3 regions of the Pseudomonas sp. LY-1 genome follow, and region 2 is predicted to be linked to each of the others. Evidence: predicted binding sites of a transcription regulator. Region 2 holds the regulator's gene; each other region holds the start of a gene.
What was found. Region 2 encodes sigma-54, which starts transcription at its own class of promoters, with help from an activator protein. Its sites were predicted from a motif close to ANTGGCATNNANNTTGCTNT; they were not measured.
Positions count from the first base shown of each region.

Region 1 (5,396 bases), 1.3 Mb from region 2:
TTCCACTTCGCGCTGCGCGCAGAAGACATCGGCATCGCCAAGCCGGATGCGCGGTTGTTTCAGGAAGCGCTGCAACGGGGCGGGGTGGACGCCAGCGCGGCGGTGCATATCGGCGATCATCCCGGTGACGACATCGCCGGAGCGCAACAGGCGGGGCTGCGTGCCGTGTGGTTCAACCCGACAGGCAAGGTCTGGGAAGGGGATAAACTCCCGGATGCGCAGATTCGCAGCCTGACGGAACTGCCTCCGCTGCTCAAAAGCTGGCAGTAAGTGGGAGGGGGCTTGCCTATATTGGCAGGCGGTGAGTCGTAGGAATTTGTTTCAGGCATGAAAAAGCCCGCAGCGACGGCGGGCTTTTCCAGCAAGCCAGAAGCAGACCTCAGATAGGTCGGCTGCCGTACTTGTTATCCGGCTTCTTGGGTGGATCTGCCACCACGTTGGCCTCGACTTCCTGCACTTTGCCGCCTTTAGCGAGGAATTCCTCCATCGCACGGGCCAGCGCGTCGCGCTCTTTGTTCTTGGCTTCAACACTTGGCAGCTCATCGACCGAAACAGCGGCCTTGGCTTTGCCTTTGGCAGCCGGAACAGGAACGTCATCGCCACCGTCGTCGTCAGCAACGTCTTCCGCTGCCGCCTCAAGACCTTCTTCGGTGTCGTCTTCGTCGCCTACTTCCAGTTCGTCGTTTTCCAGATCATCGTCGCTCATGTTCTACCTCATGACTTGCGAAAAGCAGATTAGTTATAGCCCAGCTTCACCATCTGTCGAAGGTCGCCGGAAAAAAATCAACATCCACCGGATAACCAGTGGCTTATGCCCCATCACCGTGCAAAGTGGCGAGGACTTTACGAGCACCGCCATGATCACGGTGCTCGCCCAGATAAACACCTTGCCAGGTCCCCATCGCCAAGCGGCCGGCCTTGACCGGCAAACTCAGCTGGCAACCCAGGAGACTGGCCTTGAAGTGCGCCGGCAGATCATCCGGGCCTTCGTCGTTGTGTTCGAACCCGGCTCGGCCTTGCGGCACCAGCGAGTTGAAAAAACGCTCGAAGTCACGACGAACCGCCGGATCGGCATTCTCGTTGATGGTCAACGAGGCCGAGGTATGCTGCAACCACAGATGCAACAGGCCCACGCGACACGCCTTCAATTCAGGCAAGCCGGCAAGCAACTCGTCGGTTACCAGGTGAAAGCCCCGGGGCTTGGCCCGCAGGGTAATCAGGGTCTGTTGCCACATACAGTTCTCCGCCCATCGGCGCGCATTCTAGCGCGCTCAGGGAAAAAACAAAGTGCCGAATACGCCTACATGCCTGTAAGACATTCGCACCCGGAAAAGCGCGGTGTGCGCGCCATCACACATGCGACGCAAAAAACCGGCACCCCGTGTCCTGACTGACAAATGCCAGACAAAAAAATGCCCGGCAAGCCGGGCATGTTTTTTTCGCCTACTTACAAGTTGTAGCCGCGTTCGTTGTGTTGTGCCAGGTCGAGGCCGACAGCCTCTTCTTCGTCGGTAACCCGCAGGCCCATGACCATATCCAGCACCTTGAGGATGATGAAGGTCACGATGGCGGTGTAGATCACAGTGAAGCCGACGCCTTTGCACTGAATCCATACTTGGGCCGCCACGTCAGTCACGGTGCCGAAGCCGCCCAGGGCTGGGGCTGCGAAAACGCCCGTGAGGATCGCACCGACGATGCCACCGATACCGTGTACGCCGAACGCGTCCAGGGAGTCGTCGTAGCCCAGCTTGCGCTTGAGGCTGGTGGCGCAGAAGAAGCAAATCACACCGGCAACCAGGCCGATCACCAGAGCGCCCATCGGGCCCACGGTGCCTGCCGCAGGCGTGACGGCGACCAGGCCAGCCACCACACCCGAGGCGATGCCCAGGGCACTTGGCTTACCGTGGGTGATCCACTCGGCGAACATCCAGCCCAGCGCCGCAGCAGCTGTAGCGATCTGGGTCACCAGCATCGCCATACCGGCAGTGCCGTTGGCCGCAGCAGCGGAGCCGGCGTTGAAGCCGAACCAACCGACCCACAGCATGGCCGCACCGACCAAGGTGTAACCCAGGTTGTGAGGGGCCATCGGGGTAGTCGGGTAGCCTTTACGCTTGCCAAGCACGATGCACGCCACCAGACCAGCCACACCCGCGTTGATATGCACCACGGTGCCACCAGCGAAGTCCAGCACGCCCCAGTCCCACAGCAGGCCACCATTACCGCTCCAGACCATGTGTGCGATCGGCGCGTAAACCAGGGTGAACCAGATAGCCATGAAGATCAGCATCGCGGAGAACTTCATGCGCTCGGCGAACGCACCGACGATCAGCGCCGGGGTGATGATGGCGAAGGTCATCTGGAAGGTGACGAACACCGCTTCCGGAAACAGCGCCGCAGGCCCGGTGATGCTGGCCGGGGTTACGCCCGCCAGGAACGCCTTGCCCATGCCGCCAAAGAAGGAGTTGAAGTTTACAACGCCCTGCTCCATGCCGGTCGTGTCAAACGCGATGCTGTAACCGTAGATGACCCACAGAATGCTGATCAGGCCAGTGATGGCAAAACACTGCATCATCACCGACAGAATGTTTTTCGAGCGAACCATACCGCCGTAGAACAGCGCCAGGCCGGGAATGGTCATGAATAGCACCAGCGCGGTGGATGTCAGCATCCACGCTGTGTCGCCGGAATTGAGGACTGGAGCAGCCACTTCGTCTGCCGCCATGGCCAGGCTTGGCATTACGATGGACAACAGGGCTCCGAGCCCTGCGAATTTACGCAGAGTCATATTGTTTTCTCCTGGGGCGTTGGGTTTGGCGGCTTAGATTGCGTCGGTATCGGTTTCGCCGGTACGGATGCGAATAGCCTGTTCCAGATTGACCACAAAGATCTTGCCGTCACCGATCTTGCCGGTGTTGGCGGCCTTGGTTATCGCCTCGATAACCCGATCAAGATCCTTGTCGTCAATGGCGACATCAATCTTCACCTTCGGCAGGAAATCAACCACGTATTCCGCGCCGCGATACAGCTCGGTGTGACCCTTCTGCCGCCCGAAGCCTTTGACCTCAGTAACGGTAATGCCCTGCACGCCGATTTCGGACAACGACTCGCGTACATCGTCCAACTTGAACGGCTTGATGATGGCAGTGACTAGCTTCATGAAAACTCTCTCCCGAATTGGTGGACTTGCCCCAGGAAAACAAACCCGTCTCAAGTCTAAGCGCAGCGCCTGGCTTTGTAACGCATCGTCGCAAGAGCAGTTGCCATTGCGACGCCAGCGAACCACTGGTGACGAAACCTGTACCCCTGATCCGTCGGCGCACTGCATTCGTCACAGCGACTGCATCAGTGCATGGGTCATGTTCGTCTAAGCAGAAACCTTGCCAGCTCCGTAAAAACCACTGAAATCAGTCCCTTGCCCACTTATGCCCACCTGCGGGGCTTTTTGGCGGGGTGATTGCGCACGAAAACGGTGCGCTACCGCCCGACACCCTGCGCGAAAAGCGTGCGCCCGAGGTCGTGGAAATGACTATAGACGCTGCGTGATACACTGCCCGCCAACAGTTTTCCGGAATATTTCCCATGCTCGCGCCCAAAGACCTCCTCGACGCCCTGAGCGGCCATGCCTCCCGCCTGTTCAGTGGCGAGATCCCGCTGCCCCGCAATGAAATCGAAAGCCAGTTCAAGGCCTTGCTGCAAAGCGGCTTCAGCAAGCTCGACCTGGTCAGCCGGGAAGAATTCGACAGCCAAATGGTGGTGCTGGCCCGCACCCGAGCACGCCTGGAAAGCCTGGAGGCGAAAGTGGCGGAGCTGGAAGCACGGTTGACCCCGGCAGCCTCCGAATAACCCCCGACCAATGTAGGAGCTGGCTTGCCTGCGATGGGATCGACTCGGTCCCTCTGATACGCCTGACCTATCGCAGGCAAGCCGGCGCTCCCACCTGTTCTGCGTCACTCTGCGGATACGTTCTGTAAAACCTCCCGCGTCCCGCTCTACCCCACCTCGTCTACCCTTGAAAAACCGCAGGAAGCGGTCCGCCCTTTCAAGGAATGAGCATGTCCCTCGCCATCGTCCACAGTCGCGCCCAGATCGGCGTCGAAGCCCCTGCCGTCAGCGTCGAAGTACACATGGCCAATGGTCTGCCATCGCTCACCCTGGTGGGTTTGCCGGAAACCGCCGTCAAGGAAAGCAAGGACCGCGTGCGCAGTGCCATCCTCAACTCCGCGCTGCAATACCCGTCCCGCCGCATCACCCTCAACCTCGCGCCCGCCGACCTGCCCAAGGACGGCGGGCGTTTTGACCTGGCGATAGCCCTCGGGATTCTCGCGGCGAGCGTGCAGGTGCCGACGCAGATGCTCGACGACGTGGAATGCCTGGGGGAATTGGCGCTATCGGGCGAGGTACGCGCAGTGAAAGGTGTGTTGCCGGCAGCGCTCGCGGCGCGCAAGGCCGGACGCAGCGTGATCGTGCCCCGGGCGAATGCCGAAGAGGCCTGCCTGGCATCGGGGTTGAAGGTGATTGCGGTGGACCACCTGCTGCAGGTGGTGGCGCACCTGAATGGGCATGTGCCGATCGAGCCCTTCAAGTCCGACGGTTTGCTGTACTTGAACAAACCTTACCCGGACCTCAGCGAAGTCCAGGGCCAACTCGCCGCCAAACGCGCACTGCTGATCGCTGCGGCAGGCGCGCATAACCTGTTGTTCAGCGGCCCGCCCGGCACCGGCAAGACCTTGCTCGCCAGCCGCCTGCCGGGTTTGCTGCCGCCGCTGAGTGAGCACGAAGCGCTGGAAGTGGCAGCGATTCAATCAGTGGTCAGCCTGGCGCCCCTGAGTCATTGGCCCCATCGGCCGTTTCGCCAGCCGCACCATTCGGCCTCCGGCCCGGCGCTGGTGGGTGGAGGGTCAAAGCCGCAACCGGGGGAAATCACCTTGGCCCACCATGGGGTGCTGTTCCTGGATGAGCTGCCGGAGTTTGATCGCAAGGTGCTGGAGGTTTTGCGCGAGCCACTGGAGTCGGGGCATATCGTGATCTCCCGCGCCCGCGACCGCGTGAGTTTCCCGGCGCGCTTTCAACTGGTCGCCGCAATGAACCCCTGCCCTTGCGGTTACATGGGCGACCCCAGCGCGCGCTGTCGCTGTACGCCGGAGCAGGTCCAGCGCTATCGCAACAAACTCTCCGGGCCGTTGCTGGACCGGATCGACCTGCACCTGACCGTCGCTCGCGAAATCACCGCGCTGAACCCGGCCCCGCAGCCCGGCGACAACACGTCCACCGCCTCGGCACTGGTAGCCCAGGCCCGGGACCGCCAGCAACAGCGCCAGGGCTGCGCCAATGCGTTCCTCGACCTACCGGGGTTGCGCCAGCATTGCGCGCTGTCGAGGCCGGATGAAGCCTGGCTG
Region 1 is NZ_CP094353.1:6,627,939-6,633,334, forward strand. Features, by position in the region: gene MOQ67_RS30610 (HAD family hydrolase) at 1-270, shown strand, start outside; gene sutA (transcriptional regulator SutA) at 380-706, opposite strand; gene MOQ67_RS30620 (secondary thiamine-phosphate synthase enzyme YjbQ) at 810-1,235, opposite strand; gene MOQ67_RS30625 (ammonium transporter) at 1,448-2,785, opposite strand; gene glnK (P-II family nitrogen regulator) at 2,819-3,157, opposite strand; gene MOQ67_RS30635 (accessory factor UbiK family protein) at 3,580-3,843, shown strand; gene MOQ67_RS30640 (YifB family Mg chelatase-like AAA ATPase) at 4,053-5,396, shown strand, end outside.
Region 1: glnK (P-II family nitrogen regulator) is a predicted target of sigma-54. The motif match lies at 3,366-3,385, and genes of this name have one in related genera.

Region 2 (5,396 bases):
GATCCTCGGCCTGGATGTGTGGGAGCACGCCTACTACCTGCTGTACCAGAACCGGCGTCCTGAATACATCAATGCCTTCTACAGTGTCATCAACTGGCCGGAAGTCGCCGCCCGCTACCAGGCCGCCCTGGCCTGATATCACGCCGTATAACACGACCTAAGGCCGATCATGGGTACTGAAACACTGGCGATCAGCAGCGTGCGAATGTTTCGTTACGCATTTGGCTCGCTGCTGCTATTGGCAGGTATTGCATTGCTGGTGGCTCAAGGATTCGCCTGGCTGGACCTGGAGCCGCGCATCCTGCGGGCCCTGCAAGGTGGGGCGATCTGTGCGCTCGGCACCGCGTTGGGCGCCGTACCGGTGTTGGTTATCCGGCGCATGCCGGCAGCAGTGAGCGATACCTTGCTGGGCTTTGGTGCCGGCGTGATGCTCGCGGCCACGGCGTTTTCGTTGGTCGTGCCGGGCATTGCCGCCGCTGAAGGCCTGGGGTTCAGCCCTTGGGGCGCGAGTGGCTTGATCAGCATTGGTATCATGCTGGGAGCGTTCGGCTTGTACCTGGTCGATCGCAAGGTCTCCGGGGCCAGCCCGGAAATGCTGGTCGGTACGCCGGAGCATCCGGTGATCCCGCCACGCATCTGGCTGTTCGTGTTTGCCATCATCGCGCACAACATCCCGGAGGGTATGGCAGTTGGCGTCTCGGCGGGCGGCGGCATGCCGGATGCCGACAGCCTGGCCATGGGCATCGCTTTGCAGGATGTGCCCGAAGGCCTGGTGATTGCGTTGGTGCTGGCCGGGGCAGGGATGTCGCGGTTCAAGGCGTTCCTGATCGGTGCGGCTTCGGGCTTGGTCGAGCCGATATTCGCAGTGCTTTGTGCCTGGTTGGTGAGTCTGGCGCAGGTGCTGCTGCCGTTAGGCTTGGCGTTGGCTGCTGGCGCGATGCTGCTGGTGGTCACTCACGAGGTGATCCCCGAATCGCGGCGCAATGGCCATGAAAAGCTCGCCAGCCTGGGACTGTGCATCGGGTTTTGCTTGATGATGGTGATGGATACTGCATTGGGCTGAAGCTGTTGCGGCTTCAGCCTCTGTCTCGTCGGGTGGGTTTATTCACCCTCATCAAAGAAGTTATTGATCAGCTTGGTCAAGGCGTCCATCGCTTCCTGCTCTTGCTCGCCTTCGGTCTTCAAATGAATCTTGGTGCCCTTGCCGGCGGCGAGCATCATCATCGCCATGATGCTCTTGCCGTCGACCATGGTTTCCGGAGTGCGTCCAGCGCGAACCTGGCAGGGGAACTGCCCGGCAATGCCGACGAACTTGGCTGAGGCGCGGGCGTGCAGGCCCAGCTTGTTGATGATTTCAATTTCCAGAACGGGCATCGCGGGGGTGTTCCTTTCAGCTAAGGTCGCGGTGGCGAACCTGGACGTTCTTGAGGGTTTGTTGCAGCATCTGGCCCAGGCGTTCGGTCAGGTAGACGGAACGGTGGTGGCCGCCGGTGCAGCCGATGGCAATGGTGACATAGGCCCGGTTGCTGGCGGCAAAGCGCGGTAGCCATTTGAGCAGGTAGCTGGAGATGTCCTGGAACATCTCCTCGACATCCGGTTGCGCGGCCAGGTAGTCCGCCACCGGCTGATCCAGCCCCGACTGGTCCCGCAACTCCGGCTTCCAGTAAGGATTGGGCAGGCAGCGCACATCGAATACCAGATCGGCGTCCACCGGCATGCCACGCTTGAAGCCAAACGACTCGACCAGAAAGGCCGTGCCGGGCTCGGGCTGGTTCAGCAGGCGGAGCTTGATGGCATCGCGCAGTTGGTACAGGTTGAGGCTGGTGGTGTTGATCTTGAGGTCGGCGAGGTCAATGATCGGCCCCAACAGCTTGGTCTCGTCCTCGATGGCTTCGGCCAGCGAACGATGCGGGCTGCTGAGGGGGTGACGTCGACGGGTCTCGGAGAAGCGTTTGAGCAGGGTTTCTTCGTCTGCGTCCAGGTACAGCACATCACAGTGAATGTGCTTGGCGCGCACTTCCTCAAGCAGTGCCGGGAACCGCGAGAGGTGGCTGGGCAGGTTGCGGGCGTCGATCGACACGGCGACCAGCGGCTGTGCCAGTTCGGTGTGGATCAGCGCGCGCTCCGCCAACTCCGGCAGCAGGCCGGCGGGCAGGTTGTCGATGCAATAGAAGCCGTTGTCCTCAAGAACATTGAGGGCGGTGCTTTTACCTGAGCCGGAGCGGCCACTGACGATGATCAAACGCATGATTACTGCTCGTCTTGTTCAGCCAGGACAACCTGATACAACGCCTCATTGCTGCTGGCACTGCGCAGTTTGTCGCGTACTTCCTTGCGGTCAAGCATGCTGGCGATCTGCCGGAGCAGTTCCAGGTGTGCATCGGTGGCGGCTTGCGGGACCAGCAACACGAACAGCAGGTCGACCGGGGCACCGTCGATGGCGTCGAAATCGATGGGAGCGTCCAGGTGCAGCAGGGCGCTGACAGGTGTCTCGCAGCCTTTGAGGCGGCAGTGAGGAATGGCGATGCCGTTACCAAAACCGGTCGAGCCGAGTTTTTCACGGGCAATCAGAGCCTCGTAGACATCTTGCATCTCCAGCTCAGGCACTTGTTTGCTGATCAGGTTGGCAATCTGTTCGAGGGCTTTCTTCTTGCTGCCCCCCGGCGCGTTCACAAGGGAACGGCCGGGAGTCAGGATGGTTTCAAGTCGGATCATGGGTGGGGAGTGTTAGCGGCCGGTGCCCTGTAGGAGGCTCTGCTGCTTTTCCTTATGCTTTTTGATTTGGCGATCCAGCTTGTCGGTCAGGTCGTCAATGGCGGCATACATATCAGAATGCTCAGCATTGGCGACGACTTCTCCGCCGGGTATACGCAAGGTGGCTTCGATTTTCTGCTTCAGCTTTTCGACAGTCATAATGACTTGCACGTTGGTGATCTTGTCGAAATGCCCCTCAATTCGTTTGAGTTTTTCGCCGATATAGGTGCGCAGCGCGTCGGTCACTTCCAGTTGGTGTCCACTGATATTGACTTGCATACAGCTTCTCCTTCGTTGCCAGTGCATAAAGCGGCAGGCAGAGATGCCTGCCACTGGAACGCTGTGGCCTGCCCGTCACATCAAACGCTTACGCTCGCTGGAAGGCGCGATCCCAAGGGACTCGCGGTACTTGGCGACGGTTCGACGGGCGACCTGAATGCCTTGTGCCTCCAGTAAACCAGCGATCTTGCTGTCACTCAACGGCTTTTTCTGATTTTCCGCGGCAACCAGTTTTTTGATGATTGCGCGGATCGCCGTGGACGAGCATTCGCCGCCTTCGGAGGTGCTGACATGGCTGGAGAAAAAGTATTTCAGCTCATATATACCCCGTGGGGTATGCATGAATTTTTGCGTCGTTACCCGGGAAATCGTCGATTCGTGCATGCCCACCGCTTCTGCGATGTCGTGCAGGACCAGCGGTTTCATCGCTTCGTCGCCGTACTCAAGGAAGCCGCGCTGGTGCTCGACGATTTGCGTGGCCACTTTCATCAGGGTTTCGTTGCGGCTTTGCAGGCTCTTGATGAACCAGCGCGCTTCCTGCAGTTGGTTGCGCATGAAGGTGTTGTCGGCGCTGGTGTCGGCGCGACGGACGAATCCGGCATATTGCGGGTTGACCCGCAGGCGCGGCACCGATTCCTGGTTCAGCTCCACCAGCCAGCGTTCGTTGTCTTTGCGCACGATCACATCGGGGACGACGTATTCGGCTTCGCTGGACTCGATCTGCGAGCCCGGACGCGGGTTGAGGCTCTGCACCAGCTCGATGATGTGGCGCAGGTCGTCTTCCTTGAGCTTCATGCGGCGCATCAGTTGGCTGTAGTCGCGGCTGCCCAGCAGGTCGATGTAGTCGGTGACCAGGCGTTGGGCTTCAACGAGCCAAGGGGTCTTGGCGGGCAGCTGGCGCAATTGCAGCAGCAGGCACTCGCTGAGGTTGCGCGCGCCAATGCCGGCGGGCTCGAACTGCTGGATGCGGTGCAGGACGGCTTCGATCTCGTCCAGTTCGATGTCCAGTTCCGGGTCGAAGGCTTCAAGAATCTCTTCGAGGGTCTCGTCCAGATAGCCCTGGTTGTTGATGCAGTCGATCAGGGTCACAGCGATCAGGCGATCGGTGTCGGACATCGGCGCCAGGTTCAATTGCCACAGCAAGTGGCTCTGCAGGCTCTCGCCGGCGGAGGTGCGGGTGGTGAAGTCCCACTCGTCGTCATCATTGCTGGGCAGGCTGCTGGCGCTGGTCTGGTAGACGTCTTCCCAGGCGGTGTCCACGGGAAGTTCGTTGGGAATGCGTTCGTTCCATTCGCCTTCCTCCAGGTTGTCCACCGTAGGGGCGGTTTCCTGGTAAGAGGGTTCCTGCACGTCGGAATTGGGTTTTTGCTCGATGTTGTCGGCCAGCGGGTCTGCATTATCGAAGTCGTCGCCTTCTTCCTGGCGTTCGAGCATCGGATTGGACTCCAGGGCTTCCTGGATTTCCTGTTGCAGGTCCAGTGTCGACAATTGGAGCAGGCGGATGGCCTGTTGCAGCTGCGGTGTCATCGTCAGCTGCTGGCCCATTCTCAGGACTAGCGATGGTTTCATGGCAGGGGCTTAACACCTTATTCGCCGGCGCAATGCGCCATCCACGACAGGGCGCGTGAGCGCCAAACATAAGCAAATTATATGCCTGATATTGGAGGCTTTGCCTAGAGCGCGGTAACAATAAAAATCCGGAGGTTTTCATTGACTCCCGCGCACCTTGGCGAACGGCCTGCCACCGCCTTTTTTTCCAGGCAGGCCTACAGGCGGAACTCGTGGCCCAGATACACTTCCTTGACCAGTTCGTTGGCCAGGATCGTGGCCGAATCGCCTTCGGCAATCAGTTGCCCATCGTTGACGATATACGCGGTTTCGCAGATATCGAGGGTCTCGCGGACGTTGTGGTCGGTGATCAGTACACCGATGCCCTTGGCCTTGAGGTGATGGATGATCTGCTTGATGTCGCCGACCGAGATCGGGTCGACACCGGCAAACGGTTCGTCCAGCAGGATGAACTTCGGTGCAGTGGCCAGGGCGCGGGCAATCTCCACGCGGCGGCGTTCACCGCCGGACAAACTCATGCCGAGGTTGTCGCGAATGTGGTTGATGTGGAATTCCTGCAGCAGGCTTTCCAGCTCCTTGCGGCGGCCGTCGCGGTCGAGTTCCTTGCGGGTCTCGAGGATCGCCATGATGTTATCGGCAACCGACAGTTTGCGGAAGATCGACGCTTCCTGGGGAAGATAGCCGATACCGGCGCGCGCACGGCCGTGCATCGGCTGGTGGCTGACGTCGAGGTCGTCGATCAGGATGCGACCTTGGTCCGCCTGGACCAGGCCGACGATCATATAGAAACAGGT
Region 2 is NZ_CP094353.1:1,286,388-1,291,783, forward strand. Features, by position in the region: gene MOQ67_RS05850 (superoxide dismutase) at 1-136, shown strand, start outside; gene MOQ67_RS05855 (ZIP family metal transporter) at 170-1,063, shown strand; gene MOQ67_RS05860 (HPr family phosphocarrier protein) at 1,102-1,374, opposite strand; gene rapZ (RNase adapter RapZ) at 1,391-2,248, opposite strand; gene ptsN (PTS IIA-like nitrogen regulatory protein PtsN) at 2,251-2,715, opposite strand; gene hpf (ribosome hibernation-promoting factor, HPF/YfiA family) at 2,728-3,033, opposite strand; gene MOQ67_RS05880 (RNA polymerase factor sigma-54) at 3,109-4,602, opposite strand; gene lptB (LPS export ABC transporter ATP-binding protein) at 4,800-5,396, opposite strand, start outside.

Region 3 (5,396 bases), 2.6 Mb from region 2:
TTCCAGCGAACCGTCGCTGCCCTTCTGTACGAAGAAGCCACCGCCCTGGATCGCCATGTCCAGGATGCCGCCACTGTTGTTGACGTCGCCCTGGGTGAATTGCTGGGACACGGCCGCCAGGTTCACACCGTTACCGATGCTGTTCTGGCCGGTGCCCAGCTTGGACGCCGCGTAGATGTCCGCGAATTCCGCACGAGACGATTTGAAGCCAGTGGTCGCGACGTTGGCGATGTTGTTGCCGGTCACGTCCAGTTGTTTGTTGGCTGCATAGAGGCCGCTCAGGCCGATGTTAAAAGACATGTTTCTCTCCCTCTGCCGTATTTAGCCGGCTCTATGTACCGATAGTCTGAATTTGCGACAGCTTGACGCTGCCCATGCCGCCCGCAAGGTTGAGCAGCATTTCGCCGCCGGTCTTGCTCAGGGTCACGCTGGTGACCGTCGCCGGCAGCGAAGTGGCCAGAGCCACTGCGTCGCCCGCGTCATTCTTGGTGGTGGCCGTAAAGGTGTAAGTACCTGCCGGGGCGACCTCACCGTTGGCGTTCTTGCCATCCCAGATGAAGTCGGAACTGCCCGCGCTCTGTGCGCCCATATCGAGGGTACGCACCACGACACCGTCTTTGTCGGTAATCTTGACCGAGACGTTGCCCGTTGCCGCCGTCACCGCGACCGAGCCGGTCATGCTCTTGCTGGTGTCCACCAGCGCCTTGTCGGTCTGGGTAATGATCGAGCGACCGACCAGCGACGAAGCCTGCAATGCTTGCGACGAGCTGAAGTTGCTGGAGATGCTGTTTACCGAGTCGTTCAGGGTGTTGATGCCTTCCAGGCTACTGAACTGCGCCAACTGAGCCACGAACGCACCGTTGTCCTGAGGCGACAGCGGGTTCTGGTTCTTCAGTTGGGTCACCAACAGTTGCAGGAACGCATCCTTGCCCAGCGACTGGTTGCCCGTTGCCGTCTTGGTGGCGGTGCTGAGGCTGCTGTTGTCCGTCGCAGTCTTGACCTTGCTGTTGAACAGGTCCTGGACTGCCGAGTTGTTCGTCGTATCAACAATGGCCATTGTTTGGCGCCCCTTATCACTGACCCAGGGTCAGGACCTTCTGCATCATGGTTTTGGCGGTGTTCATCATTTCCGCATTGGTCTGGAACGAGCGACTGGCAGAGATCATGTCAGCCATTTCCTCGACCACGTTGACGTTCGGGTAGTACACGTAGCCTTTTTCGTTCGCCGCAGGGTGATTAGGCTCATAGCGCGCTTCCAGATTGCTCTGGTCTTCAACCACGCCGAGTACCTGCACGCCTTGCCCGGCAGCGTCCTGATTCTGGAACAGCGAATCGCCGCCGCTGCTCTGGCCGCCCTGAAACATGGTGGCGAACACCGGGTGACGGGCGCGGTAGGTCTGGTCGATGCTCGAAGACACCGTCTCGGCGTTGGCGATGTTACTGGCGACGGTATTCAGGCGCGTGGTCTGCGCGCTCATGCCACTACCGGCAATATTGAAAACACTGGCTAAGGACATGGCTTACTCTCCACGCAGGGCTGACATCAGCCCTTTGAATTTGCTGTTGAGCAGGGTGAAGCTGGCCTGGAAGTTCACCGAGTTCTCGGCGTAGGCCGATTGCTCCAACTGCGCGTCGACGGTGTTCTGGTCGATCGACGGCTGCATCGGCGTGCGATACAGCAGCGATTCGTCGCCACTGCTCAGGCCTTGCGCTTCGATATGACGGCTGTTGGTCATGTTCAAGGCGAAGGTGCCGTTCTTGGTCTTGTCCTGCTGTGCGGCGAGCACGGCGGAGAAGTCCAGGTCCCGAGCCTTGTAGTTCGGGGTGTCGGCGTTGGCAATGTTGTTGGCCAGGACTTCGGCACGCTGGGCGCGAAAGCCGAGGGCTTGTTCGTGGATACCGAGCGCTTTATCGAAGCTGATGCTCATGGCGGAAACCTTTAGGCTGACCTGCTGTTCGTTAACAGGGTTATAGCAAGGTGCATGCCAATCTGGCTAAAGCCCATATATCAAGGGGTTACGCAGAGATTGCCGGCGGCAATGCCAGAAAAGCGGCAAGCGGCTTCCGCGTAGCGCCAGTAAAGCGGCAATCGGGAGTTGCCGCTTTTACCTTGCCGCAAAACAAATGTGGGAGGGGGCTTGCCCCCTCCCACACCTTGACTGCGTGCGACTTACTTGGCCTGGTAAATGATCCCAGGACTGCACTGCACCATCTGGAAATGATCCGGCAGGCCGTTCAGCGCCTCGGATGCACCGAGGAACAGATACCCCCCACGCTTGAGCGTGCCGTGGATGCGCAGCAGGATGTCTTTCTTCACTTCGGCCGAGAAGTAGATCAGCACGTTACGGCAGAACACCATGTCGAACTTGCCCAGGCTGGCGTAGCTGTCGAGCAGGTTGAACGAGCGAAACTCCACCCGGTTCTTGATCGGCGCCTTGACCGCCCAACGCCCCGCCCCTTTCGGGTCGAAGTAACGCTGCAGGCGTTCCGGGGACAAACCGCGGCCCAGGGCCAGGCTGTCGTACTCGCCGGTCTTGCAGTTGGTGAGCATGGTGCCCGACAGATCGGTGGCGACAATTTGCGCGCCGGCCTTCAACTGGCCCATGTTCGTCCGTTCGAACTCGTCGATCGCCATCGAAATCGAGTACGGTTCCTGCCCCGAGGAACAGGCTGCCGACCAGATCCGCAAACGCTGACCCGGGCTGGCCTTGATCGCCTCGGGCAACACCTTGCTCTTGAGTACCTCAAAGGGGTAGGTATCGCGAAACCATAGGGTTTCGTTGGTGGTCATGGCATCGACCACCATTTCCTTGAGCCCGCTGCGCGGCTGGCTCTGAATCCGCTGGACCAACTCACCGAGGGACTTGATGCCCTGCTGTTCCATCAGTTTGTTGAGACGGCTGGATACCAGATACTGCTTGTTTTCACCGAGCAATATGCCACAGGCTTTTTCCAGGAAGACCCGGAACTGTTCGAAATCCAAATTACCCGTAGACAATGATACCGCCTCTTAAATCGTGTGACCGCCAGGGAAATTCCCCTAGCCGTGATCTGCTGCCTTGATCCGGTCGACTACCCGGGATGCCAGGTCATCAGGGCGGAACTTAGCCAGGAAGTCGTCAGCACCGACCTTCTTGACCATCGCCTGATTGAATACGCCCGACAACGAAGTATGCAGGATGATATGCAATTTTTGCATGCGTGGATCGTTGCGTATTTCAGCCGTGAGGGTATAGCCGTCCATTTCCGGCATCTCGATGTCGGAAATCATCATCAAGAATTCTTCTTCCGGCTTCTTGCCTTCATCCACCAGTTTGCGCAAGTAATCCAGCGCCTGGCGGCCATCGTTGAGCGCCACCACCTCAACGCCGATGGTTTGCAGGCAACGGGTCACCTGTTTACGCGCCACCGAGGAGTCGTCCACCGTCAGCACCCGCAGCGAAACCGCCTTGTGCGCCGTTTCGGCATCGACGACGCCAACCGAAATCGCTTCGGAAGTCGGTGCGACTTCGGCGAGGATTTTCTCCACGTCGATGATTTCGACCAACTGGTTGTCTACTCGCGTCACCGCCGTGAGGTAGTGATCGCGACCGGTGCCCTTGGGCGGCGGATGGATCTCTTCCCAGTTCATGTTGACGATACGTTCCACCGAGCGCACCAGGAAACCCTGGGTCTTGGTGTTGTATTCGGTAATGATCACAAACGGGTTCTCGCGGTCTTGCAGGCCGGCCGAACTCGTGGCCAATGCCAGGTCGAGAATCGGGATGGTCGCGCCACGGATGTTGGCTACGCCACACACCACCGGGCTCGACTTGGGCATGATCGTCAGCTTGGGACACTGCAGCACTTCCCGCACTTTGAACACGTTGATGCCATAGAGCTGCTTGCCGTCCAGGCGAAAAAGCAACAACTCCAGGCGATTCTGCCCTACCAGCTGTGTACGCTGGTTTACTGAATCCATTACACCTGCCATGCCCAGACTCCTACGCTAAAACCTTTGGGGGTACGACGCGCACCCAACACTAAACGGCACGAGCTTTGCTTTTTATTGGCTATGGATATGAAAACGACAGTTTCCCGACGCACCCGCCACTCACGGTATCGCAGATTGCTCTGCGCCTGGATGGCGTTGTTTGCCGTGGGCGCAGGCATCACTGCCCGCGCCGCCGACGTCACCTTGCCTGATCTACTTATCGGCGTCACCCAAGGCTTTCTTGAATTCACTGTAGAAGATTATCTGGCAACCACCCAGACGCCAGGACGCTATGAAATCCAGGTCAACCAATTGGATCCGCGCCTGCGCATGCCGATGTGCGACAAGGAATTGACAGCCAGCCTGGAAAGCCCGGCCCAGCCCATTGGTCGCGTGACGGTCAAGGTGCGCTGTGAAGGGACCTCGCCCTGGACCGTGTTCGTGCCCGCCCAGGTCAAACTGTTCCGCGATGTCGTCGTGGTGTCGCGGCCGCTCAAACGCAGCGGAATCATCGGCTATGAGGATGTCATCTTGCGCGAGCGGGACATCAGCCTGATCAACCAGGGTTACCTGACGTCAGTGGACCAGGCTGTCGGGCAACGATTGACCCGACCAATGGTCGCCGACCAGGTCATCACCCTGGTCCATCTTGAACAGGCAGAAGTCATTCGCAAGGGCGACCAGGTCATCATTTCCGCCAGCAGCGGCGGGCTGAATGTGAAAATGCCGGGCGAAGCGCTGTCCAACGGCGGCATGAGCGAACAGATCCGGGTCAAGAACCTCAATTCCAACCGCGTCATCAAGGCACGGGTCACCGCGCCGGGCCAAGTCGAGGTGGCTTTATAGATCACTGGAATAGGACGCCAGCTTTTCCTACACTGTACGCCTGACGTTCGTGCATGCAGGTTTATTGTCAATCGCGCCTAAAGTTTGTCCGGGTATGGCCGAAACCATGGCAAGCGTCCAAATACCCAGAGGTTTTTTATCATGGTCATCGATTTCAGCCGTTTGAATAACGCCCCGGCTTTGCCAGGCACTACGCGCACCAGCGGCACCAAGGACAGCGTAGACGCCAAGGCCCAGCCTCTGCCCGCCAAAGCGGAACAGGCCGGCGCCAGCCAAAGCGGGGAATCCGTACACCTGAGCAATGAGGCTCAACAGTTGCAGAAGGTCACTGACTCGCTGCGCGATCAACCCGTCGTCAATCAAGCCCGTGTGGCCGAATTGAAACAGGCAATCGCCGATGGCAGCTATAAAGTCGACAGCAACCGTGTAGCCAGCAAGCTGCTTAACTTCGAAGCCGAGCGCTAGGCAAAGGCCTGCGCCAGGCTTTTGGACGCTTAAAACCCAAGGCCAGCCATGCACCACGACGAAAATCTGCTTCAACTGATCATTGATGATCTGGCGCCGACGCAACAATTGC
Region 3 is NZ_CP094353.1:5,319,442-5,324,837, forward strand. Features, by position in the region: gene flgE (flagellar hook protein FlgE) at 1-300, opposite strand, end outside; gene flgD (flagellar hook assembly protein FlgD) at 332-1,057, opposite strand; gene flgC (flagellar basal body rod protein FlgC) at 1,074-1,517, opposite strand; gene flgB (flagellar basal body rod protein FlgB) at 1,521-1,928, opposite strand; gene cheR (protein-glutamate O-methyltransferase CheR) at 2,171-2,998, opposite strand; gene MOQ67_RS24360 (chemotaxis protein CheV) at 3,041-3,973, opposite strand; gene flgA (flagellar basal body P-ring formation chaperone FlgA) at 4,055-4,819, shown strand; gene flgM (flagellar biosynthesis anti-sigma factor FlgM) at 4,961-5,284, shown strand; gene MOQ67_RS24375 (flagella synthesis protein FlgN) at 5,333-5,396, shown strand, end outside.
Region 3: flgB (flagellar basal body rod protein FlgB) is a predicted target of sigma-54. The motif match lies at 1,971-1,990, and genes of this name have one in related genera.